Regions from separate parts of the Arthrobacter sp. MDT2-34-1 genome, predicted to be linked through region 1. Evidence: predicted binding sites of a transcription regulator. Region 1 holds the regulator's gene; the other holds the start of a gene.
The links. The regulator HspR, encoded in region 1, represses chaperone genes until heat shock. The targets are predictions, from matches to a motif close to AAGTTGAGTCNNNNNGACTCAACTT.
Positions count from the first base shown of each region.

Region 2: AC5RVV_RS15170 (ATP-dependent Clp protease ATP-binding subunit) is a predicted target of HspR. The motif match lies at 5,086-5,110, and genes of this name have one in related genera.

Region 1 is NZ_JBNHGO010000001.1:1,592,804-1,604,038, forward strand. Features, by position in the region: gene AC5RVV_RS07395 (DEAD/DEAH box helicase) at 1-614, opposite strand, end outside; gene trmB (tRNA (guanosine(46)-N7)-methyltransferase TrmB) at 852-1,763, shown strand; gene AC5RVV_RS07405 (zf-HC2 domain-containing protein) at 1,801-2,460, opposite strand; gene AC5RVV_RS07410 (sigma-70 family RNA polymerase sigma factor) at 2,457-2,954, opposite strand; gene AC5RVV_RS07415 (COG4315 family predicted lipoprotein) at 3,201-3,761, shown strand; gene AC5RVV_RS07420 (heat shock protein transcriptional repressor HspR) at 3,844-4,266, opposite strand; gene AC5RVV_RS07425 (DnaJ C-terminal domain-containing protein) at 4,333-5,301, opposite strand; gene AC5RVV_RS07430 (nucleotide exchange factor GrpE) at 5,433-6,098, opposite strand; gene dnaK (molecular chaperone DnaK) at 6,101-7,975, opposite strand; gene AC5RVV_RS07440 (MMPL family transporter) at 8,121-10,265, opposite strand; gene AC5RVV_RS07445 (MarR family winged helix-turn-helix transcriptional regulator) at 10,381-10,893, shown strand; gene AC5RVV_RS07450 (class I SAM-dependent methyltransferase) at 10,951-11,235, shown strand, end outside.
Region 2 is NZ_JBNHGO010000003.1:400,042-411,276, forward strand. Features, by position in the region: gene AC5RVV_RS15155 (pullulanase X25 domain-containing protein) at 1-283, opposite strand, end outside; gene AC5RVV_RS15160 (NAD(P)-dependent alcohol dehydrogenase) at 383-1,435, opposite strand; gene AC5RVV_RS15165 (TetR/AcrR family transcriptional regulator C-terminal domain-containing protein) at 1,538-2,260, shown strand; gene AC5RVV_RS15170 (ATP-dependent Clp protease ATP-binding subunit) at 2,474-5,068, opposite strand; gene AC5RVV_RS15175 (LexA family protein) at 5,280-5,654, shown strand; gene AC5RVV_RS15180 (Y-family DNA polymerase) at 5,647-7,002, shown strand; gene AC5RVV_RS15185 (hypothetical protein) at 7,109-7,324, opposite strand; gene AC5RVV_RS15190 (hypothetical protein) at 7,399-7,878, opposite strand; gene AC5RVV_RS15195 (hypothetical protein) at 7,941-8,159, opposite strand; gene AC5RVV_RS15200 (NAD-dependent epimerase/dehydratase family protein) at 8,242-9,312, opposite strand; gene AC5RVV_RS15205 (catalase) at 9,454-11,103, opposite strand.

The DNA of each region.
Region 1 (11,235 bases):
GACAGGTAACGCTGCACCAGCTTGTCAACGCCGTTGTCCAGGGTCGCGGAGAACAGCATGCGCTGCCCGCCGGCCGGGGTGGTGTCCAGCAGCTTCTTCACCACGGGCAGGAAGCCCAGGTCGGCCATGTGGTCGGCCTCGTCCAGGACGGTGATTTCCACCGATTCCAGCGTGATGATCTTCTGCTTCATCAGGTCTTCGAGCCGGCCCGGGCAGGCAATCACGATGTCGACGCCGGCGCGCAGCGCCTTTTCCTGGCGTTGCTGCGAGACGCCGCCGTAGATCACCGTGGTGTTCAGGCCCAGCTCCGACGCCAGCGGCTCAATGGTGGCATTGAGCTGGGTGGCCAGCTCACGGGTCGGCGCCAAGACCAGGCCCAGCGGGCGTCCGGGTTTGCGGAAATGGGCGGCCTCGCGCTCGGCCAGCCTTGCGACCAGCGGCAGCGCGAACGCGAGCGTCTTGCCGGAGCCGGTGCGGCCGCGGCCCAGCACGTCCCGGCCGGCCAGCGTATCGGGCAGCGTCTCGGTCTGGATGGGGAACGGGGCGTCGATGCCATCGGCAGCGAGCTTCGAAGCAAGGGCCTTGGGCACGCCAAGGGCAACAAAAGTAGTCATAAGAAAGTGAGAATGTCTTCCGGTCAGTGTCCCCGCGGCAGGTTAGCCCAGGGTCGCCGAAGAAAAATCAGACAGTGCCAACCGCCCGGACCTGTCCGGTCACGTCGTTAGACGGAAAGCGGCGGCGCAATTGAAAGCGTTCATCGACGCAGGGAAACGCGTCAAACTGCGCCTCCGAGTAGCACCAGTCTAGCAGCACGTCCGGGCCGCCCGCGCACGGGCGATACTCTGGTGGGGATGACCAGCGACTCCCCCACCCCTGATTTTCCCGCGAACGACGACGGTGCGCCCCTCGCGCAGCCCACCCACCTCGCCCGTCCGGTCAGCTTTGTGCGCCGCGGATCCCGGCTGCAGGGCCGCCGCCAGCAGGCCTGGGACGAATACGGCCCCAGGTTCGCCGTGGACCTCCCGCGCCACGGCGGCGACACCACCGTGGACCCGGACTATGTCTTCGACGCGGCGGCAGCCTTCGGACGCGAGGCGCCCCTGGTGGTGGAGATCGGATCCGGCCTCGGGGAGGCCGTCTGCCATGCGGCGGAGCAGCATCCGGAGTGGAACTTCCTGGCTCTGGAGGTCTACCGGCCAGGGCTGGCGCAGACCCTCCTGCGGATCGGCCAGCACGGCCTGTCCAACGTGCGGGTGGCGCAGGTCAACGCGCCTGACGCCCTCGCGACCATGTTGCCCGAGTCCTCGGTCGCCGAGCTCTGGGTGTTCTTTCCCGACCCGTGGCACAAGACCCGCCACCACAAGCGGCGGCTGGTGCAGGAGAGCTTCGCAGACCTCGCCGCCCGCGTCCTGCAGCCGGACGGAATCTGGCGCCTGGCCACCGACTGGTCCGACTACGCGATCCAGATGCGCCGGGTGGCCGACGCCTCGCCGGACTTCCGCAACCTGCATGCCGGCGAGCGCACCGGCAAGGACAGCCCGCTGACCCAGGTCTGGGAAAGCGGCGTGGAAGGCGTGGTGGGCGGCGCCCCGGTGCGCGAAGGCAAGATCCCGGTCAGTACCGGAAATGCCAGCACCGGTGAAGGCATGGATGAGCACGGCGGCTGGGCGCCCCGCTTCGACGGCCGGACCATGACCAGCTTCGAGCAGAAGGCCCACGACGCCGGGCGGATGATCTTCGACCTGGCCTACCGCCGGAACTGATCCCCGCCTGAGCTAAACCGCACTGGACCCCGCAGGCTCAGTCCGTAACCACGGCCGCCAGCGTTGTGTCCGCCCCGTTGCGCAGCTCCACCTGGACAATCTCGTCGGTGGCCATGGCGCAGGCTGCGGTGAGCGTGGCGCGGCCCGCCGGCGTCGCCTGCCAGGAGGCCACCTGGTAGGTGTAGCCGGTGTCTCCTGTCACCCAGAGGGTGAGTAGTCCGTCCCGCGGCAGCTGCTCTCCCGCTACCTGCATCTCGGTGCCCCACGCCTTGTGCACCAGCGCCAGCTCCAGCTGCAGGCCGCCGTCGGCGGTCATCACATAACTCTCCGTCGCCGGCGGCTGCTGCTGCTGGGTCAGCAACGGCCCGATGGCCGCCCCGGCGACCAGGCACACGCCCGCCACCGCCGCCACCAACCCGGCCCACCGCCGTCGCTCCTTCCGCCGCCGGCGGGCCAGTTCGTCCACCAGTTCCCGGGTGCGTTCCTCGACTTCGTGTTGCGGCGGTGCCGCCAGCTCCAAGGCGGCGTCGCGTGGCAGCGCGTCCAGCAGATCGGGCAGCGTTTCCAGCTCCGCGGCCTCCCGGCGGCACGCGGGGCAGGATGCCAGGTGTTCTTCGAAGCCCGCCCGTTCCCGGCGGTCCAGTCCGCCCAGCACATAGAGGCCGAGCAGTTGGTGCTGTTCCTCGTTGGCATTCACTGCTGCCCCACCCCCATCTCGTCCAGTACGGCCCGCAGGGCCTTGGCCGCGTAGAACGCCCGCGACTTCACAGTGCCCAGCGGAATGCCCAGCGACCGGGCTGCTTCGGACGACGTGAGCCGCTGGTAGTGCAGGGCGAGGATGATGTTGCGGTGCTCGGGGCTGATGCGTGCCAGCGCTTCCTCCATGACCACGCGGAGCAGGAGCCGCTCCAGCTGGTCTTCTTCGCTGGCCGGCTCGTCCTCGCCCAGGCCGGTCTCGCCCGGCCGCCGGGTGCGGCGCCGGTAGCCGTCGATAATGACGTGACGGGCGGTTTGGTAGAGGTAGCCGCGCATGTTGTCGGTTTCCGGGCCGCGCTTCCACACCCGCAGGATCGTCTCCTGCACCACGTCCTCCACCTGGTCCGCGTCGGAGGTCGCCGCGCGCACGAACCGGCGCAGCGCCGTGGCGTGGTCGCGGTAGAGGCGGGCCACGGCCTCGTCGTCCAATGCCACGGCCGCCTCCTTCCTCCCGGCAGCCCCGGCCGCCCCGCCGGCGGCGGACGTCCCCGCGCAGCGTCCCACGCGGCGTCCTACCGGGTACGACGACGGCGGCGGCGTTCCGGTTCATCCAGCCCGCGGGATCCACTCCGCCCGACGTTGAACCATTGTGGGTGCGGCCGGCGTCTTTGCCAATAGCGGGCCGCGCGCCCCGCGGCACGACGTTCCGGGCACCGCCCGGGAGACCGCAAAAGGAACCCCATGAAAATCACGCAGACAGCCGCGGCAGCCCTGCTGGCCGCCGCCATGATGGGCCTCGCCGGGTGCGGAGGAGGCTCGGGTACGGAAACGCCTGCCGGCCCGGAGGCGCCGCCGGCAGGCGAGGCGCCGACGACGGGCGCCCCCGGAATGACCACGCCGGCGGCGCCGAAGACAGACGGCGGGGAGACCGGCGGCGCGCAGGCATCCGGCGCCGCCTCTACCCTCACGACGGCCGAATCCGACCTGGGCGAAATCGTGGTGGACGGCGAAGGCATGACCGTTTACTACTTCACCAAGGACGTTCCGGACTCAGGCGAGAGCGCCTGCACGGGCGACTGCCTGGCCGCGTGGCCGCCCGTGCTGGCCGAGGAAGAGCCGGAACTCGACGGGGTCACCGCGGAGGTGGGCCTCATCGACACCCCGGACGGGCAACAGCAGGTGACGCTGAACGGCATGCCCATCTACTACTGGGCGCAGGACAAGGCCCCGGGAGACACGACCGGACAGGGCGTGAACGACGTCTGGTTTGTGGTCGCCCCCGACGGCGAAATGATCAAGTAGCTCCACGCCGCCATCCTGCCCGCAGCCGCCTGCCCGGGGCCGGCAGCTGCGGGCGTCCGGTCACAGGCGCCGGCCGGACGGGTCAGCGCTGCGGCCGCCAGACCATCAGCGCCTGGCTGCGCGGACGCGGCCGCTGGCCGCGGGCCAGCGTCACCACGTCGCCGGCGAGGCCGGCGGCGAACACCCGGCTGGAGTCGGTGCCCCGGCGCTGCCGTGCCATCAGTTCCTCGGAGAGGTCCCGGACCTGGGCCTTGAGCGCGGCGACCTCGTTTTCCAGCTGGAGGATGCGCTTGATCCCTTCCAGCGAGACGCCCTCCTGGGACAGCCGCTGGACCTCACGCAGGGTGTTCACGTCCTTCTGCGAATAGCGGCGCTGCCTGCCCCGCTGGCGCGACGGAGAGACCAGGCCGAGACGGTCGTACTGGCGCAGCGTCTGCGGGTGCATGTCCGCCAGTTCGGCCGCCACCGAAATCACGAAGATCGGCGCGTTCATATCGATGCTCATGGTGCTCTCCCTCCTGCGCTTCGCGCGTTTCCCGTCCGGACTGTCCCGACCTGTCGTAACGTCCCGCTACAGCCTGGCCTTGGCGGCAAGATTCCCGCGCGGGTCGGACCCGGCAGTCGCCGCCGCGAAGGCGTTAACCGCGTCTTCGGCCTCTTTCCCAAGGTTCTGCGGGACCACCACGTCGATGGTCACGAGCAGGTCGCCGGTGTTCTTCGAGGTCTTCACCCCGCGTCCCTTCACGCGGAGCGTTCGGCCGGAGGGTGTTCCTGCCGGCACCTTGACCTTGACGAATTCACCCGTCAGGGTCGGCACGTCGATCTGCGCGCCCAGCGCGGCCTCCGGGAACGTGACCGGGACGTGGATCCGGATGTTGTCGCCGTCGCGCTGGAAGAACGGGTGGGGCTTGACGTTGACGGTCACCATCAGGTCGCCCGCGCCGGCGGGGCCGGCCTGGCCCTTGCCGCGGACGCGGACCTTCTGGCCGTCTTTAATCCCGGCCGGGATCCGCACGTCGATCACTTCGCCGCTGGGTTCGCGCAGCCCGATGGTGGTGCCGTTGATGGAACCGGCGAAGGAAATGCTGGTGGTTGCGGTGCGGTCGGCGCCCCTGCGCGGGGGCTGCTGCTGCGGGAAACCGCCGAAACCGCCGAACAGATCAGCGAACTCCGGCGGCACGGTGCCCGCGGAGCCGGGGCGGGTGCGGGTGCCTTGGCCGAACAGGTTGCCGAAGATGTCCTCGAAGCCGCCCGCGCCCGGCCCGCCGGCGCTGCCGGGACCGCCGGCGCTGAAGCGCGCGCCGCTGCCCATGGCGCGGATCGCGTCGTACTGCTCGCGCTCCCCCGGGTCCGAGAGGACCGAGTAGGCCTCGGAGATGTCCTTGAACTTCTTTTCCGAACCTTCGTCCCCCCGGTTGGTATCCGGATGGTGGGTCCGCGCGAGCTTGCGGTACGCCTTCTTGATGTCCGCGTCGGATGCGTCCTTGGAGACACCGAGGATCTTGTAGAAGTCCTTCTCGACCCAGTCCTGGCTAGCCATGCAGGCGCCTCCTTTCAGTTGTCACAAAGTCTATGGGCACCGGCGCCCCCGGACGGTGACGGGTTGGCCTCCGAGCGTCCGAAGGCCAACCCGTCATCAGGGGCTGGGCGCCGTGGCGCCCGCTGCCGGTGTCATTCTGCCGGTACGGCTACCACTACCTGGGCGGCGCGCAGTACCCGGTCGCCGGCCCGGTAGCCCAGGCGCAGGACCTGGCTGACGGTGTCCAGCTCCACCTCGGCGTCGGGCTGCTGCATCAAGGCCTCGTGGATATTCGGGTCGAATTCGACGCCGGTCTCCTCGATGCGGGCCAGGCCGTAGGTCTTGAGCACACCGTCCAGCTTGGTGGCAATGGCCGCGAACGGTCCGTCCGCGAGATCGCCGTGCTGGCGCGCAGCATCGATGTCGTCCAAAACGGGCAGCAGCGAGTTCAGCACGCCGATGACGGCCATCTCGCCGGCCACGGCGCGGTCGCGTTCCACCCGCTTGCGGTAGTTCACGTACTCCGCCTGCAGCCGGAGCAGGTCGTTCTTCAACTCCTCGGCCTCCTGCGACGTGCTCCCCTGGGCAACAGATTCCCCGGCCGGGACCTCGGCCCCGTTCAGGATCTGCTCCGCCTGGGCCAGCGCGTCGGCGTCGGCGCCCTGGCCGGCCGCGGCGGTTGCTTCCGCGGCCTGCCCGGCGTTCCCGGCTGCTCCCGCGGCACCGCGGACCTGTCCGGTTTCCGGATCGATCTTGCGGTTGTCGCGGAAGTTCACCGGCTCGCTCTGGTGTTCTTCTTCGTTACCTTTTTCGGCCATGGTTACTTCTTCTCGTCTTCGTCGACCACTTCGGCGTCCACGATGTCCTCGTCGGCCGCACCGGAGCCGGCATCGGAGGCACCGTCGCCGGCAGCCGCACCGTCACCGGCCGCGCCGGAGGCCTGCGCCTGCGAGTAGATGGCCTCGCCCAGCTTGGTCTGGGATGCCTGCAGCTTCTCGAACGCGGCCTTGACCTCGTCGTCGTTGTCCTGCTTTTCCAGTGCGGACTTCAGGGCGTCGACGTCGGCCTTGACCTCGGTCTTGACCTCTTCGGGCAGCTTGTCATCGTTGTCGGCGAGCAGCTTGTCCACCGAGTAGGCCAACTGCTCGGCCGAGTTGCGGACGTCGGCGGCCTCGCGGCGCTTCTTGTCCTCGGCGGCGTGCTCTTCGGCCTCCCGCACCATGCGGTCGATGTCATCCTTGGACAGCGCGGTGCCGCCGGTGATGGTCATCGACTGCTCGGCGCCGGTGCCCTTGTCCTTGGCGGACACGTGCACAATGCCGTTGGCGTCGATGTCGAAGGTGACCTCGACCTGTGGCACGCCCCGCGGCGCCGGCGCGATGCCGGTCAGCTCGAAGGTGCCCAGCGGCTTGTTGTCGCGGGTGAATTCGCGCTCGCCCTGGAAGACCTGGATGGCCACGGAGGGCTGGTTGTCATCCGCGGTGGTGAACGTCTCGGACCGCTTGGTCGGGATCGCGGTGTTGCGCTCGATCAGCTTGGTCATCACGCCGCCCTTGGTCTCAATGCCCAGCGACAGCGGGGTGACGTCGATCAGCAGGACGTCCTTGCGCTCGCCCTTCAGGACGCCGGCCTGCAGGGCGGCGCCAACGGCCACGACCTCGTCGGGGTTCACGCCCTTGTTCGGCTCCTTGCCGCCGGCCATTTCCTTGACCAGTTCGACGACGGCGGGCATGCGGGTGGAGCCGCCGACCAGCACGATGTGGTCGATGTCGGAGACCTTGATGCCGGCTTCCGTGATCACGTCGTGGAACGGCTTCTTGGTGCGCTCGAGCAGGTCCGCGGTCAGGTCCTGGAACTTGGCCCGGCTCAGGTGCTCGTCCAGGTGCACCGGTCCCTCCGGGGTGACGGAGAGGTACTGCAGGGAGATGTTGGTGGAGGAGGCCGATGACAGTTCCTTCTTCGCCTGCTCCGCCGCTTCCTTCAGGCGCTGCAGGGCGATCTTGTCCTTCGACAGGTCGGCGCCCTTGGACTTGGCCTGCTGCAGCAGGAAGTCGACCACCCGCTGGTCCCAGTCGTCGCCGCCGAGACGGTTGTCGCCGGAGGTGGCGCGGACCTGGATGGTGGAGAATTCGTCCTCGTCCTTGCCGACCTCCAGCAGGGACACGTCGAACGTGCCGCCGCCGAGGTCGAAGACCAGGATCAGTTCGTCTTCCTTGCCCTTGTCGAGGCCGTAGGCCAGGGCCGCCGCGGTGGGCTCGTTGACGATGCGCAGCACGTTCAGGCCGGCAATTTCGCCGGCTTCCTTGGTGGACTGGCGCTCGGCGTCGTTGAAGTACGCCGGCACGGTGATGACCGCGTCGGTGACCTTCTCGCCCAGGTAGGACTCGGCGTCGTGCTTGAGCTTCTGCAGGATGCGGGCAGAGATTTCCTGGGCGGTGTAGTTCTTGCCGTCGATCTCCACCTTCCAGTCGGTGCCCATGTGGCGCTTGACCGAGGCAATGGTGCGCTCGATGTTGTTGACGGCCTGGCGCTTGGCGATCTCGCCGACCAGCACCTCGCCCGACTTGGAGAACGCGACGACGGACGGCGTGGTGCGGCCGCCCTCGGCGTTGGCGATGACGGTGGGTTCGCCGCCCTCCAGAACTGAAACAACGGAGTTGGTGGTTCCGAGGTCGATACCTACTGCACGAGACATACGCGTGTCCTTCCTTTGCGGCCGCCGCAACGGCCTGGATTACTGTGGCGGCCCGACCCCCGGAGTATCCGGGCGGCGCCGCAATGGGCGGCAGCCGATGTGAGCCTTCTGCACTCAAGTTTACTCGGACGACGGGCTTTGTCAATCAAGTTGAGCGCACCAGACTCAACTTCTGCTCCGCCGGGTCCCGCGGGAGGCCCCGCCGGGACAACTTGGCCGGCCACCAGATCTTCGGTCCGAGATCGTAGGAAAGCGCCGGGATCAGCAGCGACCGCACCAGGACCGTGTCCAGCAGGACCCCGAACGCCACGATGAACGCCAGCTGGACCAGGAACAGGATCGGGATCACCGCGAGCGCGGCGAAGGTCGCCGCCAGCACCACGCCGGCCGAGGTGATGACGCCGCCGGTGGAGCCCAGCCCCCGCAGGATGCCGGGCCGGGTGCCCAGCCGCAGGGACTCCTCGCGCACCCGGGTCATCAGGAAGATGTTGTAGTCGATGCCCAGCGCCACCAGGAACACGAAGCCGAACAGCGGCACCGATGCATCCGCCCCCGGGAAGCCGAAGACCTGGTTGAAAACCCACGCCGAGACCCCCAGGGCGGTGAGATAGGACAGCGCCACGGACAGCACCAGCAGCACCGGGGCCAGGACCGAGCGCAGCAGCAGGATCAGGATGAGCAGGATGACGCCCAGCACCATCGGGGTGATCTTCAGCAGGTCGGCCTGCGCGGTCAGGTTGGTATCCAGCGCCACCGCGGTGACGCCGCCGACCAGCGCGCCCGGATCGGCGCCGTCCAGCGCCCCGCGCAGGTCGGCGACGGTGCCCTCGGCGGCGTCGGAGTCCGGCACGTCCCGGAGCGTGGCATTGATCAGCACCCGGCCGTCCAGTTCAACCACCGCGTCGCCGCGGGTGTAAAACTCCGCGGACGCCACGCCCTCCTGGTTGCGGACCACGTCCAGCACCTCGTCCCGCGCCGCGGCATCGGCGACGACGACGGCGGGGCTGCCGGTACCGGCGTCGAAGTGCCGGCCCAAGGCCTCCTGCCCGTCGGCGGAATCCGTCTGCACCATCACCAGCTCCGACTGCGGCACGCCGTGCGCCTGCAGCTGCAGCACGCCCAGCGCCCCGGCCACCAGGACCAGCACCGAAGCCAGCCAAGTCACCCGCGGCCTGCGGGCAACCAGCCGGGCCACCTGCAGCCAGAGCCCGCGCAGGCCCTCGGTCCCGGCCACGGGGCGGTCGGGCCGCGCGCGGTGCAGGTGGTGGCCGGGACGGGGCACGATCGGCCAGAAGGCGGCGCGGCCGGCCAGCAGCAGCACGGCGGGCAGGAAGGTCAGCGCGGCCAGCACGGCGAACACTATGCCGACCGCGGCGATCGGCCCGAGGCTGCGGTTGGAGTTAAGGTCCGAGAACAGCAGGCAGAGCAGGGCCAGGATCACCGTGGCGCCGGAGGCTGCGATCGGCTCGACGGACCCCCGGTAGGCGGTTTTCATTGCCGCCCATTTCGACTCCTGCCCGCCCAGTGCCTCGCGGTAGCGGGCCGTGAGCAGCAGGGCGTAGTCGGTGGCGGCGCCGATCACCAGGATGAACAAGATCCCCTGGCTCTGCCCGCTGAGCCGGATCCAGCCTTGCAGGGCGAACCAGTACACCACGAGGATGGCCGCGCAGAGGGCGAACACGGAGGTGAGCAGGACCAGGAACGGCAGCAGGACCGCGCGGTAGACCAGCAGCAGGATGACGAACACGGCGCCCAGCGCCACGGCCAGCAGGAGCCCGTCGATCCCGCCGAAGGCCTCCACCAGGTCGGCGATGAACCCGGCCGGTCCGGTCACATAGCCGGTGGCGGAAACCGGGAGTTCGGCCGCCAGCACGGCGCGCAGGCCGGCGACCACCTCGCCGGTATCCAGGTCCTCGGGCACCGGGGCGATGAACTGCACCGCTTCGAAGTCTTCGGACGGAATCGGGCCGACCACCCCGGCGGCGCCGCCTCCCGCAGTCCCGATGGCCTCCGACAGCTGTTCGGCCAGCGGGGCATACTCGGCCAGTTGCTGCGGCTGGAGCGGGTCGTCGAATTCGACCACCACGATGGCCGGGACCGCATCGGCATCCAGGAACCGCTCCTGCCATTCGCCCGCGGCGGTGGATTCGGCGGCGGCCGGAAGGAATCCGGCCTGGTCGTTGGTCGACACCTCGGAGAGCTTGCCGAAGGTCGGTCCGCCCAGGCCCGCGGCGGCGAGCCAGGCAACCGCCACCAGGGCGGGCAGGAGCATTCTGAGCCAACGGGCCATGGGAACCGGACCTTTGCAAGTCGACCGACTAAAACAAGCTCCACTATAGAGTAGTTCCAGCGTAGAGATAAGTCTCGGGTGAACTATCCTTGGAGAGGTTGCCGGAGGGAGGAACGTGGCGCACAGTGAAGAGCGGCTGCTGCTGTTGCTGCAGCAGTTCGTCGTGGAGAGCGAACGCTACATCGAAGCGGTCAGCGAGCGGGACGCCCTGCACCGCACCGACCTCAACGCCCTGGCCGCGATGGTCCGGGCCGCCGCCGAGGGCCGCACGGTGACGCCGGGCAGCCTGCGGAACGAGCTGCACCTCAGCTCGCCGGCGACCACCGCGCTGGTGGACCGGCTGGACCGCTCCGGCCACGTGAAGCGGACCCGCAGCGACACCGACCGCCGCAAGGTGCACCTGGAGCTGACGGACCTGGCCCGCGCCACCGGCGGCGCCATGTTCGCGCCGCTGGCCCGCAACATCGGCCGGGTGCTCTCCGACTATCCGGCGGAAGACCGGCAGCGGCTCGCGGCGTTCCTGGCGGACATCATCGCCGCCACCGAAACCGCCTGCGCCGAAGTCTCGTCGGCCGAAGTCGCGTCGGCCGAAGTCGCATCGAACGAAGTCGCGTCGGCCGACAAATAGCGCAACATTCCGGCACGGCAGCCGCCTGGCCGCGGGGGCGCGGAGTAGTCTCCCACTATGAAGGACGAGGTCTACTCCCACGGACACCACAAAAGCGTGGTCAAAGCCCATGCCATCCGGACCGCCGAGGACTGCGCGGCCTACCTGCTGCCGGAGCTCAAGCCGGGCATGATGCTGCTGGACGTGGGCTGCGGCCCGGGCAGCATCACCGTTGACCTGGCCGAGCGGGTGGCCCCGGGACAGGTGACCGGATTGGACCGGTCCGACGATGTCCTGACCCAGGCGGCCGAACTCGCCGCCCTGCGCGGAATCGAGAACGCCACCTTCGTCGCGGGCAACATC
Region 2 (11,235 bases), on a different contig from region 1:
CATCGGGAAAGGCGGTGACCGCCCGCAGCCCCTCCTCGGTGATGGCCCACCCGCCGCGGCCCTTCGACATCCAGCCGGCTTTCACCAGCCGCGCGGTCGCCGTCGTCAGGTTTTTGAAGCCGCGGGGCACACCGCCGCTCAGCAACTCCTTCTCGTGCGCGGTCGGCGGTACGCGCCGCAAGGCCTCGCTGATGACGTCCCTGGCGTCAGGCCGGGTGCCGGTTGCGGCTGCCGCCGCCAGAATCTCGAGGACAGGTTTGAGACGCAGATGGGTTTTGAGCATGGCCGTGGCTCCTTCGCGGGGCTGCCGGAACTGGTGACGCTCCCAGTCTGTTACCCGGCCATGCCGAGCACCACTATTTGGCGTTGTGTGTCGGCTCCCCTAGACCTTGATGACCACCTTGCCCCGCACCTCGCCGGCCTCCAGGCGGCGGAGTGCTTCCGGCATCTGCTCCAGCGGATAAGTGTGGTCGAGCACGGGCTTCAGCTGCCCCGAGACGATCAGCTCACTCAGCCGTTCGAGGTCCGAAGCCGCCTGTCGGGCCATGAACATGACAACACGCTGCCGGTTGAAGAGGGACAGGATCATTCCGCCCAGCGGCCTGAACAGGCCGCCCGTCCAGCGGTCGCCGTGCTCGCCGCCGACGATAACCGCCGTGCCGTCCGCTGCAAGGGCCCGGCGCACGCGCGACAGGGACGGGTTCCCGGCGATGTCCACGATCACGTCATACTTGTGTCCTGCTGCCGCAAAGTCTTCGCGGGCGTAATCGATGACGGTCCCGGCACCGAGGCTCCGCACCAGCTCCGCCTTGGCTGCGCTGCAGACGCCGGTGACCGTGGCGCCCAGGGCCGTGGCTATCTGCACGGCGTAGGTGCCGACGCCGCCGGAGGCCCCCGTGATGAGTACGCGGTGCCCGGCCTGTACGCGGCCGGCGTCCCGCAGCGCCTGCAGCGCTGTCACGCCGGAGACCGGAAGGGCCGCTGCCTGCTCGAAAGTCAGGTCTGCCGGCTTTCGGGCCAGCAGCGACTCCGCTGCCACCGCAAATTCCGCGAAGGAACCCTTGCCGAAACCGAAGACTTCGTCTCCGATCGAAAATTTCGTGACGGCACTGCCTACCGCCGCAACCGTTCCCGCGACGTCAAGCCCGGGGACCGGGTTCTTCGGGGACTTCCACCCGGAGACGGCGCGGACCGGGTACGGCAGGCCGGTGGCCATGTGCCATGTCCCGCGGTCCAGGCCTGCGGCGCGGACCTTGATGAGGACCTGGTTTTCGCCGACCTCCGGTACTGCGATTTCTTCGGGGTGCAGGGCATCGGTGACTCCGTACCGGGTCTGCACTATCGCGCGCATGGTGGGTCTTGTGGGGTCGGGGGAGCCGCTGCCGGGAACCGGCTGCGTGTTCGCGGCCGAAGGGGTGGATTCTGTTGGTTCCATGGGACTTCCTTCTCGAGGACGTGGATGACGTGGAGCCCAAGTACTTCGTACAATGTACGAAGCTACCGTACAATGTACGAGAATGCTATAGTCGCGGGAACAATGATCAAAAAACCGGGCAGCGCCCCCGCGCAACGTGAGCCACTCAGCAGGGAACGGGTGCTCCGCGCCGCCATGGAAATCGCCGACGGCGGCGGGCTGGCCCGCCTGACCATTCGTTCACTGGCCCAGGCACTGGACGCCAAACCGATGTCGCTCTACCACCACGTGCGGAACAAGGACGAGATCCTCGACGGCATCGTCGACGCCGTCTTCGAAGAGATAGAGCTGCCGGTGCCGGGCCGGGAGTGGAAGGCGGAGTTGAAGCGGCGTGCCGCCTCCGCCCGCGACGTGCTGCGCCGGCACCCGTGGGCCATAGCCTTGATGGAATCGCGCACCGCGCCGGGACCGGCAAACCTGCGCCACCACGATGCGACCCTGGGGACTCTTCGGGCTGCCGGGTTCTCGCTGCCGCTGGCGGCCCACGCCTATGCGGTGCTCGATGCGTACGTTTACGGGACGGCTCTCCAGGAGGCATCGTTGCCTTTCGACGGGCCGGACAGCCTGGCGGAGGTCGGCGGGCCGATGGTGGAGATGTTCACCGTCGAGGACTATCCACACCTGCGGGAGTTCGCCGTGGAGCATGTGCTGCAGCCCGGATACGACTTCAGCCACGAGTTCGACTTCGGCCTCGACCTCATTATCGGCGGCTTGGCGGCGTCGCTGCAGGGCCGCTCCGGGACTGGGGAAGAGACACCAGAGCGGGCCGAGGCGCCCTCGCCCTGAACCACCGGGTCGCGGGCGAGGCCATGGGCCCGGAACCCCTGGAACGCGATTGCAGGCAGGAGGGCCCGTGAGGCCCCGCCTTTATTCCGCATTGTCGTTGGCCTGAACCGGAGCGGCGGGACACCCCACTCCGGTGGAGTGCCCCGCCATCGCTCCGGGGTTGCGATTGGTGCGCGCGGGCACATCAACCGCGCCCGGCGTCAGTCGCCGCCGCTATGCCGCAGCGGACATGCTGTCTGCCGCGACGCGCAGCCCGTCGTCGCCGGCGGCCACGCGGATTCGCCCGCCGTCTGCAACGGCCTCGGCCACCAGCAGGTCCGCGATCCGGTCATCCAGCTCGCGCTGGATCACGCGGCGCAGGGGCCGGGCGCCGTATTCGGGCTCGTAGCCGGCCTCTGCGATCCATTCCACGGCGTCCTCGCCAACCTCCAGCGCGATGCCCTGGGCCGCCAGCCGGGCTTCGGTCTTGCGCAACTGCAGCCGCACGATGGAACGCAGCTGCTCCTGATCCAGCTTGCGGAACAGCACGATCTCGTCGATCCGGTTCAAAAACTCCGGCCGCATGGTTTCGCGCAGCCGGCCCATCACCCGGGCGCGCAGATCCTGCTCGCTTCCGAAGCCGTCCACCCCGTCGTTGGCGGTGAAGCCCAGCGCTCCGCCCTTGCTGGCCAGGAACTCCGAGCCGAGATTGGAGGTCATGATCACAACGGTGTTGCGGAAGTCCACGGTGCGGCCCTGCCCGTCCGTAAGACGTCCGTCGTCGAGGACCTGCAGCAGGAGATTGAACACGTCCGGGTGGGCCTTCTCCACCTCGTCCAGCAGCACCACAGAGTACGGGCGCCGGCGGACGCGCTCGGTCAGCTGGCCGGCCTCGCCGTAGCCGACGTAGCCCGGAGGGGCGCCGACCAGCCGTGAGACGGTGTGGCGCTCGCCGTATTCGCTCATGTCGAAGCGCACCATGGCGTCCTCGTCACCGAACAGCGACTCCGCCAGGGCCTTGGCCAGCTCGGTTTTGCCCACACCGGTCGGGCCCAGGAACAGGAAGCTGCCGACGGGCCGGCCCTCGTCCCCCATGCCGGTGCGGTTGCGCCGCACGGACCTGGCGATAGCGGCCACCGCATCGTCCTGGCCAATCACCCGGGCGTGCAGGTCCTCCTCCAACCGCGCCAGCCGCTGCCGGTCGCCCTGGGTCAGCCGGGCGGCCGGAATGCCGGTGGCGCGGGAGATGATCTCGGCGATCTCGGCCTCGCCCACCACATCGGAAGACGCGACGCCGGGGCGGGCCCCGCCGTCGTGGTCTTCCGTGGCACCCGGGGCCGACTGCTGGGCGGAGGCGGCTTCCAGCCGGGCCTTCAGCTCTTCGATCTCGTCGCGCAGCTTCGAGGCGTCCTCGTAGCGTTCCTCGGCGACGGCGGCGTTTTTGGCCGACTCCAGCTCGGCCAGCCGGCCGCGCAAGGCCTCCACGTCAACGCGCGGGCCGCGTCGCAGGCTCAGCCGCGCGCCGGCCTGGTCGATCAGGTCGATCGCCTTGTCCGGCAGGAACCGGTCGGTGAGGTAGCGGGAGGACATCTCGACGGCGGCCCGGATCGCTGCCTCGGTGTAGGCCACCTGGTGGTGTTCTTCGTAACGGTCCTTGAGGCCGGACAGGATGCGGACGGCGTCCTCGATCGAGGGTTCTGAGACCATGACGGGCTGGAAGCGCCGCTCCAGGGCAGGGTCCTTCTCCACCTTGCGGTACTCGCCCAGGGTGGTGGCGCCGAGCAGGTGCAGTTCGCCGCGGGCCAGCCGGGGCTTGAGGATGTTGCCGGCGTCCATGCCGCCCTCGCCGCCGCCGCCGGCACCGATCACGGCATGCAGTTCGTCGATGAACACGATCAGTTCGCTGCTCGCGGCGCTGATCTCGTCCAGGGTCTTGGTCAGGCGTTCCTCGAAGTCGCCGCGGTAGCGGGTGCCGGCCAGCATGCCCGGCAGATCCAGCGACACCACACGCTTGCCGCGCAGCTGTTCCGGGACGTCGCCGGCCACGATGGCCTGCGCCAGCCCCTCGGCGATGGCGGTCTTGCCCACGCCGGCCTCGCCGATCAGCACCGGGTTGTTCTTGGTCCGGCGCGCGAGGATTTCGATGGTCTGGGCGATTTCGTCCGCGCGGCCGATCACCGGGTCCAGCCGGTTCTCCCGGGCCAGGGCCGTCAGGTCGGTGCCGAACTGGTCCAGCATGGGGGTTTCCGACTCGGTGCCGGTGCTCTGTTGCGGGCCGGTTGCAGGGGTGGGGCCGTCGGGCTGCGCCGCAGCTGTCTCCGCCGCCTGCTGCAGTGCCTGCGGGGTGACGCCCGCGCCGGCCAGGATCTGGCCTGCGGGGGTCTCCTGGTTCAGCACGAAGGCGGCGAAGAGGTGCTCGGGGTCGATGTAGGTGGAGCCGAACGCGCGGGCCACTTGGTGCGCATCCAGCAGGGCACGCTGCGCCGACGGCGTGAGCGACGGCGTTTCCCGGGTCGGACCGGTCTTTTCCGGCAGGCCCTGCTCCGCGGAACGCGCGATGGCCTGCGGGTCCGCGCCGGTCAGCTTGATCTGGCTGGCGGCCGGCTCCTGGCCGACCATGACGTGCAGGATGTGCAGCGCGTCCACCTCGATGTGGCCGAGGCCTGCGGCGAACCGGGCTGCCTGCGCCAGCACCTCATGGGTGCGGCGGCTGAGCAGCCGGGTGAGGTCGACCGTGCGGGATTGGGCCGCCCGCTGGCCCTGCAGGTAGCGGGCCAGGAACTCGTCGAATGAACCGTTGCCGGAAGCTGGTCCGAAGAACAGTGGCATGGATAATCCTCCTGTGGAACGTGAGTGTCTTCGACTCATGTTAACGCCTCTACGGCAGGATTATTCCAGAAGTTACCCAAACTTGAGTGGAGCTGGCTCATATGTAGGCCACGGCGGGCCGGTGCTAGTGTTGTGTTCGAAGCTTTGTTCGAAGACGGGGGTCGGGATGTTCGGTGTAGAGCAGCCGTCGGGTGCTTCGGCGGGCCCGGAGATGGGCAGCGGAGCGCCCGAGGAGGCGCGCGGTTTCCCGTCGCCGGCCAGGGACTACTTCCACGGCGGCATCGATCTGAACCGGCACCTGATCCGCGACCGCACCAGCACCTTTGTGATGCGGGTGGCCGGAAACTCGATGGCCGCGGCCGGGATCAGTGATGGCGATGAGCTGATAGTGGATCGCTCTTTGACCCCGCGCGACGGTTCGGTAGTGGTCGCGGTGCTGGACGGGGAACTGGTGGTCCGGCGCCTGCATCTCACCGCGGACGGCGTGCGCTTGCAGGCGGACGACGGCGGCGTTCCCACCGAGGTGGGCGAACTCGCCGACCTGAGGATCTGGGGCGTCGCCACCCGTTGCCTGCACCATGTCTAGCGTCCCCGTGCCCGGGGCAGGCGGGGCGACCTCCGGCCAGCCGTCGGGCTCCGGCGGAGCGACCTCCGGCCGGCCCGGCGAACGGATCGCGCTGGTGGACGTCAACAATTTCTACGTCTCCTGCGAGCGGGTCTTCGATCCGTCCCTCGAGGGACGCCCCGTCGTCGTGCTCTCCAACAATGACGGCTGCGTGGTGGCGCGCTCCGAGGAGGCCAAACAGCTGGGGCTGAAGACCGGGACGCCGTGGTTCCAGGTGGCGCCGCGGGCCAAGGCCTGGGGGCTGGTCGCGCGGTCCAGCAACTACGAGCTGTACGGGGACCTGAGCGCCCGGGTGATGGAAGTGCTCGGCCGGTTCGGGGCCTGGCAGGAGGTCTATTCGATCGACGAGTCGTTCCTGGGCCTGCCCGGCGACGAGGCCCAGTTGCTGGAGACCGCCGGCCGGATCCGTGCCGCAGTTAGTCGTCAGGTGGGCGTGCCGGTCAGCGTCGGCGTGGCGCAGACCAAGACGCTGGCGAAGTTCGCCAACCACGTTGCCAAACGGAATCCCCACATGGCCGGGGTGTGCTCCTTGGGTTCGATGCCCGCTTCCGACATCGCCTGGATTCAGTCGCGCGTCCCGGTCACCGGGCTGTGGGGCGTGGGCGGACGGACGGGGAAACGGCTGAACGCCCTCGGGATCGAGTCGATCGCAGACCTCAAGGCCGCCGACCCGCAGGCAATCCGCAAAAAGTTCTCCGTGGTGCTGCAGCGAACCGTGCTGGAACTGAACGGGACGCCCTGTATCCCGCACGCGGAGGAGCGGGCCGACAAGCAGCAGATCATGTTCTCGCGCAGTTTCTCCACGCCGGTGACCACCCTCGAGGAGATGGACCAGGTGATGGCGGTCTATGCCCAACGCGGGGCGGCCCGAATGGCGGCCGAGGGGCTCCGCGCCTCGGTGCTGACGGTGACTGCGGGGACCAGCAGGTTCGCCGGCGGCGAGGCATCGTTTCCCGCGGCCAGCGTCAACTTGGCGGCGCCTACTCAGGATCCGATCCAGCTGACCAAGGCTGCCGTGGCTGCCATGCGCGGCTGCCTGACTCCGGGCGCCCACTATGTCCGGGCCGGGGTCCTGCTGTCGGGGCTGGAGCCTGCGGCCGGCCAGCAGACCTTCGACCCCTTCGTCAGCGATTTGGAACAGCGGCACATCGGCGACCTGCTGGGCGCGGTGCGTACCAAGTTCGGCGAAGCCTCGATCGGCCTCGGGCAGGGCGGGCTGGCGGCACCCGCGGCGTGGTCAATGAAACGCGAATTTTCCTCGCCTCGCTACACCACCGAGTGGAGCGACCTGCCGGTGGTCAAGGCGTAGCAATGGCGGCCCAACGGTCGCGGCAGCGGCCCAACGGGCACGGCAGCGGGCGAACAGGGCACGGCAGCGGCCGTATCCCGACGACCGCTGCCGTGCCCGCGGTGGATCAGTCGCTCGGGCTCGTGTCGGTGGTGAGCCCGCGGTCGTCCGGCGTTTCCTGGTCCTTCTCTTCAGCCGGCCCGGGCGCGATGTTCATGCCCTCCTTGCCCTCGGGCTCGGGGGCGGAATCGGCCGCCTGCTGCTCCTGAGCATCCGGCGGATCTGCCGGGGTGCCCGACTGGTCCCGCGGACCTTTGACCTGGCCGGTGTCGTTCTCCGTCATGCCAGTCCTTCCCTCTGCCGTTAATGCAGGCGGAGCCCCGGCGAGGGGCCGGGCCCGCCAAAATCCCGGGCGGGTTACACACCGGGCGGGCGCAGGTCGTCGTCCCTGTTGAGGGTGGCGGGTCCGTCCGGCATAGTGCCTCCCTCGCCCGTCCAGCTCTGCCCGAGTTCGTCGTTCTGCGCCGGATCCGACATCGTGGTGTCGCCCAAGGTGGTGCCAGTGGTGTCGCCGAGGGTGGTGGTGCCCGTGGTGCCGCCGGCGGTGGTGGTGGGGCCCGTGGTGCCGCCGTCGTCCTTACCCGAACCGTGGTTGCCGGGCAGCTTGGAGGTTGCCGCGGACCCTGCCTTCTTGGCCGCTTCGGTAACACGGTCGGCGACGCCTGGTGCCTTTTCCTTGACCATGTCGGTGGCTTCGTGCACTTTTTCCTGTACCGCTGGGTTCTGCCAGAACTCCTGGCTCTTGGCCTTCAAGGAATCGTAGGCGGACCTTCCGGATTTCGAACCCAGGACGAATCCGAGGGCGATGCCGGCGCCGAATGTGAGTTTCCCTTTCACAGCGTGCTCCTGTCTGTAGACGGTTGATGGGCGGTGCTAGGTAGAGGTGCGGGCGGTGCCAGTCAGCCGGGGAAAGGCGCGTTGGGCGCGTCCCCGCGGCCGTCCTGGTCCTTGTCGCCGTAGGCCTTCTTGACCAGGTCGTCGGCGAGTTTCTCGTCACCGTGGACCGGGATGTGGGCCTCGTTGACTTCCTTGTCGATGCCGCCTGCGTCGGCGGGAGTCAGAGTGTCGTCATTCGCGTCGTCCGGGTGTTCCGGGCGCCGCTCCTCGTTCGGATTCATCAGGTCCTCCTTCTCGAGCGGGTCGTCCTGTGGGATCAGACCGGGCAGCTGCGCTTTTCGCGCGGCTTCCCATGGGGCCACACTACGCGCCGGTCTCCGGCTTCGCACGGGTCCAGCGGCTGCGCGGGCGCATCGCGGGGGATTCCGTGACCCCTCCGGCCCCGGCCATTCCCGCCAGGACTTCACGGATCGCCGACAACGAATCCACCTGCGGTATCCAGCCGAGTTCGTCCCTGGCCCGGCTGGTGTCCATGACCGGAGCGTAGCGGGCCATGTCCACCCAGCCGGGGTCGCTGGCCAGCAGCCGGAGGGACCACGCGGCGCCGACCAACTGCCGCACCAGCGGCACGGGAACGGGCAGCCAGCGCCGGGCACCGAACAGGGAGGCGACGAGTCCGGGCGTTACCACCGGTTCGGCCGCCACGTTGAAGGCGCCCCTCGCGCCCTGGTCCAGCACCCGCCAGTAGGCGTCCGCCACGTCGTTGGCATGCAACGCCTGGAAGATGAACTCCTCGGGGAACGGGAACAGCGGCAGCCGCAGCCGGTTGACGAAGAACTTGGGGATCCACCGGCCCACAAAGTAGCGGCCGATCTGGCTGCCGGCCTCGGCTTGGAAAATCAGGCCGGGCCGCAGCCGCGCCACCTTGATTTCCGGGTGATCGTCGGCGAACTCGTCCAACAGCGCTTCCTGCTGGCCCTTGAACCGGCTGTAGTGCGAGCTGGCGATGCCTCTGGCGGGCCAATCCTCGCGGACACGGGAGTGCTTCGGTCCGGGGCTGTACGCGCCGACCGACGAGGCGCAAACCACTTGCCCGACGCCGGCGTTGGTGGCAGCGGCGAGCACGTTCGCGGTGCCGTCCACGTTCACCCGGCGCAACTGCTCTTCATCGTGGTTCGGTTGCAGCAGCCACGCGAGATGGACGACGGCGTCGCATCCCTTAAACGCCTGGGTCAGCCTTTCCCGGGCATCGCGGGAGGCGATGTCCAGCGAAACCCACGTGACGCCGTCGTACGGTTCCGTCGTGGCATCGGGCAGCCGCCGCGCGATGCCGACGATCTCCACGTCGTCCGCGCGTTCGCCCCGCGCCTTCTGCAGCCGGCGCAGCACTGCTGTACCGACGTTCCCGCTGGCTCCGACCACGGCGACTCGCATGGACAGACGCTACCGCGGATGCCACGGCTTGGCGAGGGCCCGGCTGGGCGGCCGGCCGCCGGAATTCGGGCTGGATTCGGCCGACGTCCGGGATTTCCGCAGGTCAGCCGCCGCTTAAACGTGGAGGTCGCGCGGTGACGGCTACCGCTCCACTTTGACACGTTCGTTGGGCACGCAGTGCGTCATGGTCAGCCCGGAAACGTCCCGCGGCCCGTTCTTGCCGAGGTTGGCCATCCACTGCTGCTCCGCTTCGGAAAGGTTCTGGCTGGCCAGAGGCCCAAGGTCCTTCACCTCGTCCAGCGAGATGCCGATGCCGCCGCCCACGCCCTGGCCGAGCTCGTCCGCAATCATGTAGAGGTGCCAGAGCATGCGCTCCTGGATCGGCCGGTCGCACTGCGCCAGCGCGTTGGTCAGGTTGGTGATCAGGTCCTCGCGCTCCCAGTCCTCTTGCAGGTAGAACCGCTGGCCGGCCTGCAGGTAGTCGTTGGTCCGCTCGATCCGTTCCCTGGTCAGCCGGCCGCCGATCTCGGGACCGACGGCGTGGTGGTAACCGGAATCCTTCGCCGCCTCCTGCAGCCCGCCGGTGATAGTCGGCTCGTAGTTCACGTGCGGGTTCTGGCCCGGCGCGGTGTCCACAAAGTGCGTCAACTGGCCGTCCCGCTGGTTGGTGGCCACCGGCACCTTCGGGCTGTTGACCGGAAGCTGCAGGTAGTTCGGGCCCACCCGGTGACGCTGGGTGTCGCTGTAGGAGAACGTCCGGCCCACCAGCATCTTGTCGTCGGAGAAGTCGAGGCCGTCCACCAGCACGCCGGTGCCGAACGCGATCTGCTCGCTCTCGGCGAAGAAGTTCTTGGCGGTGCGATCCAGCACCATCCGGCCGACCGGCCGGGGAGGGAACTGCTCCTCCGGCCAGACCTTGGTATCGTCCAGCGGGTCGAAGTCGAGCTCGGGATGCTCGTCGTCGGACATCATCTGCACCACCAGCTCCCACTCGGGGTAGTTGCCGGCTTCGATGGCGTCGTAGAGGTCCTTGGTGTGTGACCCGAGGGTCTGCGCCTGCACGTTCGCGGCGTCCTCGGCGGTCAGCGACTTCACGCCCTGCTTGGGCATCCAGTGGTACTTCACCAGCACCGTCTCGCCGGCGGCGTTGACCCACTTGTAGGTGTTCACGCCGAAGCCCTGCATATGCCGGTAGTCGGCGGGGATGCCGCGCGGGCTGAAGACCAGCATGACCATGTGCATGGATTCGGGGGACTGGCTGAAGAAGTCCATCGCCCGGTTCGGCACCGACGCCTCGAACGTTACCGGGTCCGGCTTCTGCGAGTGGATGAAGTCGGGGAACTTGATCGCGTCGCGGATGAAGAACACGCCCAGGTTGTTGCCGACCATGTCCCAGTTGCCGTCCTCGGTATAGAGCTTCACGGCGAATCCGCGCGGGTCGCGGGCCACCTCGGAGGAATCACGGCCGCCGGCCACGGTGGAGAAGCGGATGGCGAGGTCGGTGCGCTTGCCCGCTTCCTGGAACAGCTTGGCGCGGGTGAACCTGCCGATCGGCTCGTCCCCCCACTTGCCGTAGGCCTCGAAGTAGCCGAAGGCCGTGGTGCCGCGCGCATGCACCACGCGTTCGGGCACGCGCTCGCGGTCGAAGTGGCTCATCTTCTCCAGGAACTGGTAGTTCTCCAGGGTCGCCGGGCCGCGGGCGCCGATGGTTCGCGTGTTCTGGTTGTCGTAGACCTTGTGGCCCTGGCGGTTGGTCAGGGGCTGGTCCGGGAACTGGGCCGCATCGGTCATCACTGATCACTCCTGGGGAAAAGGGGGAGGCCGCTCGCCGTGATTCCAGCTTCCTCCTCGGCCGCGGCGAGGGCAAGAGCCCGACGACGACGCGGCCGGGCTTCGCGGAGGAGTGCCCGTCGCGGTGCGGCG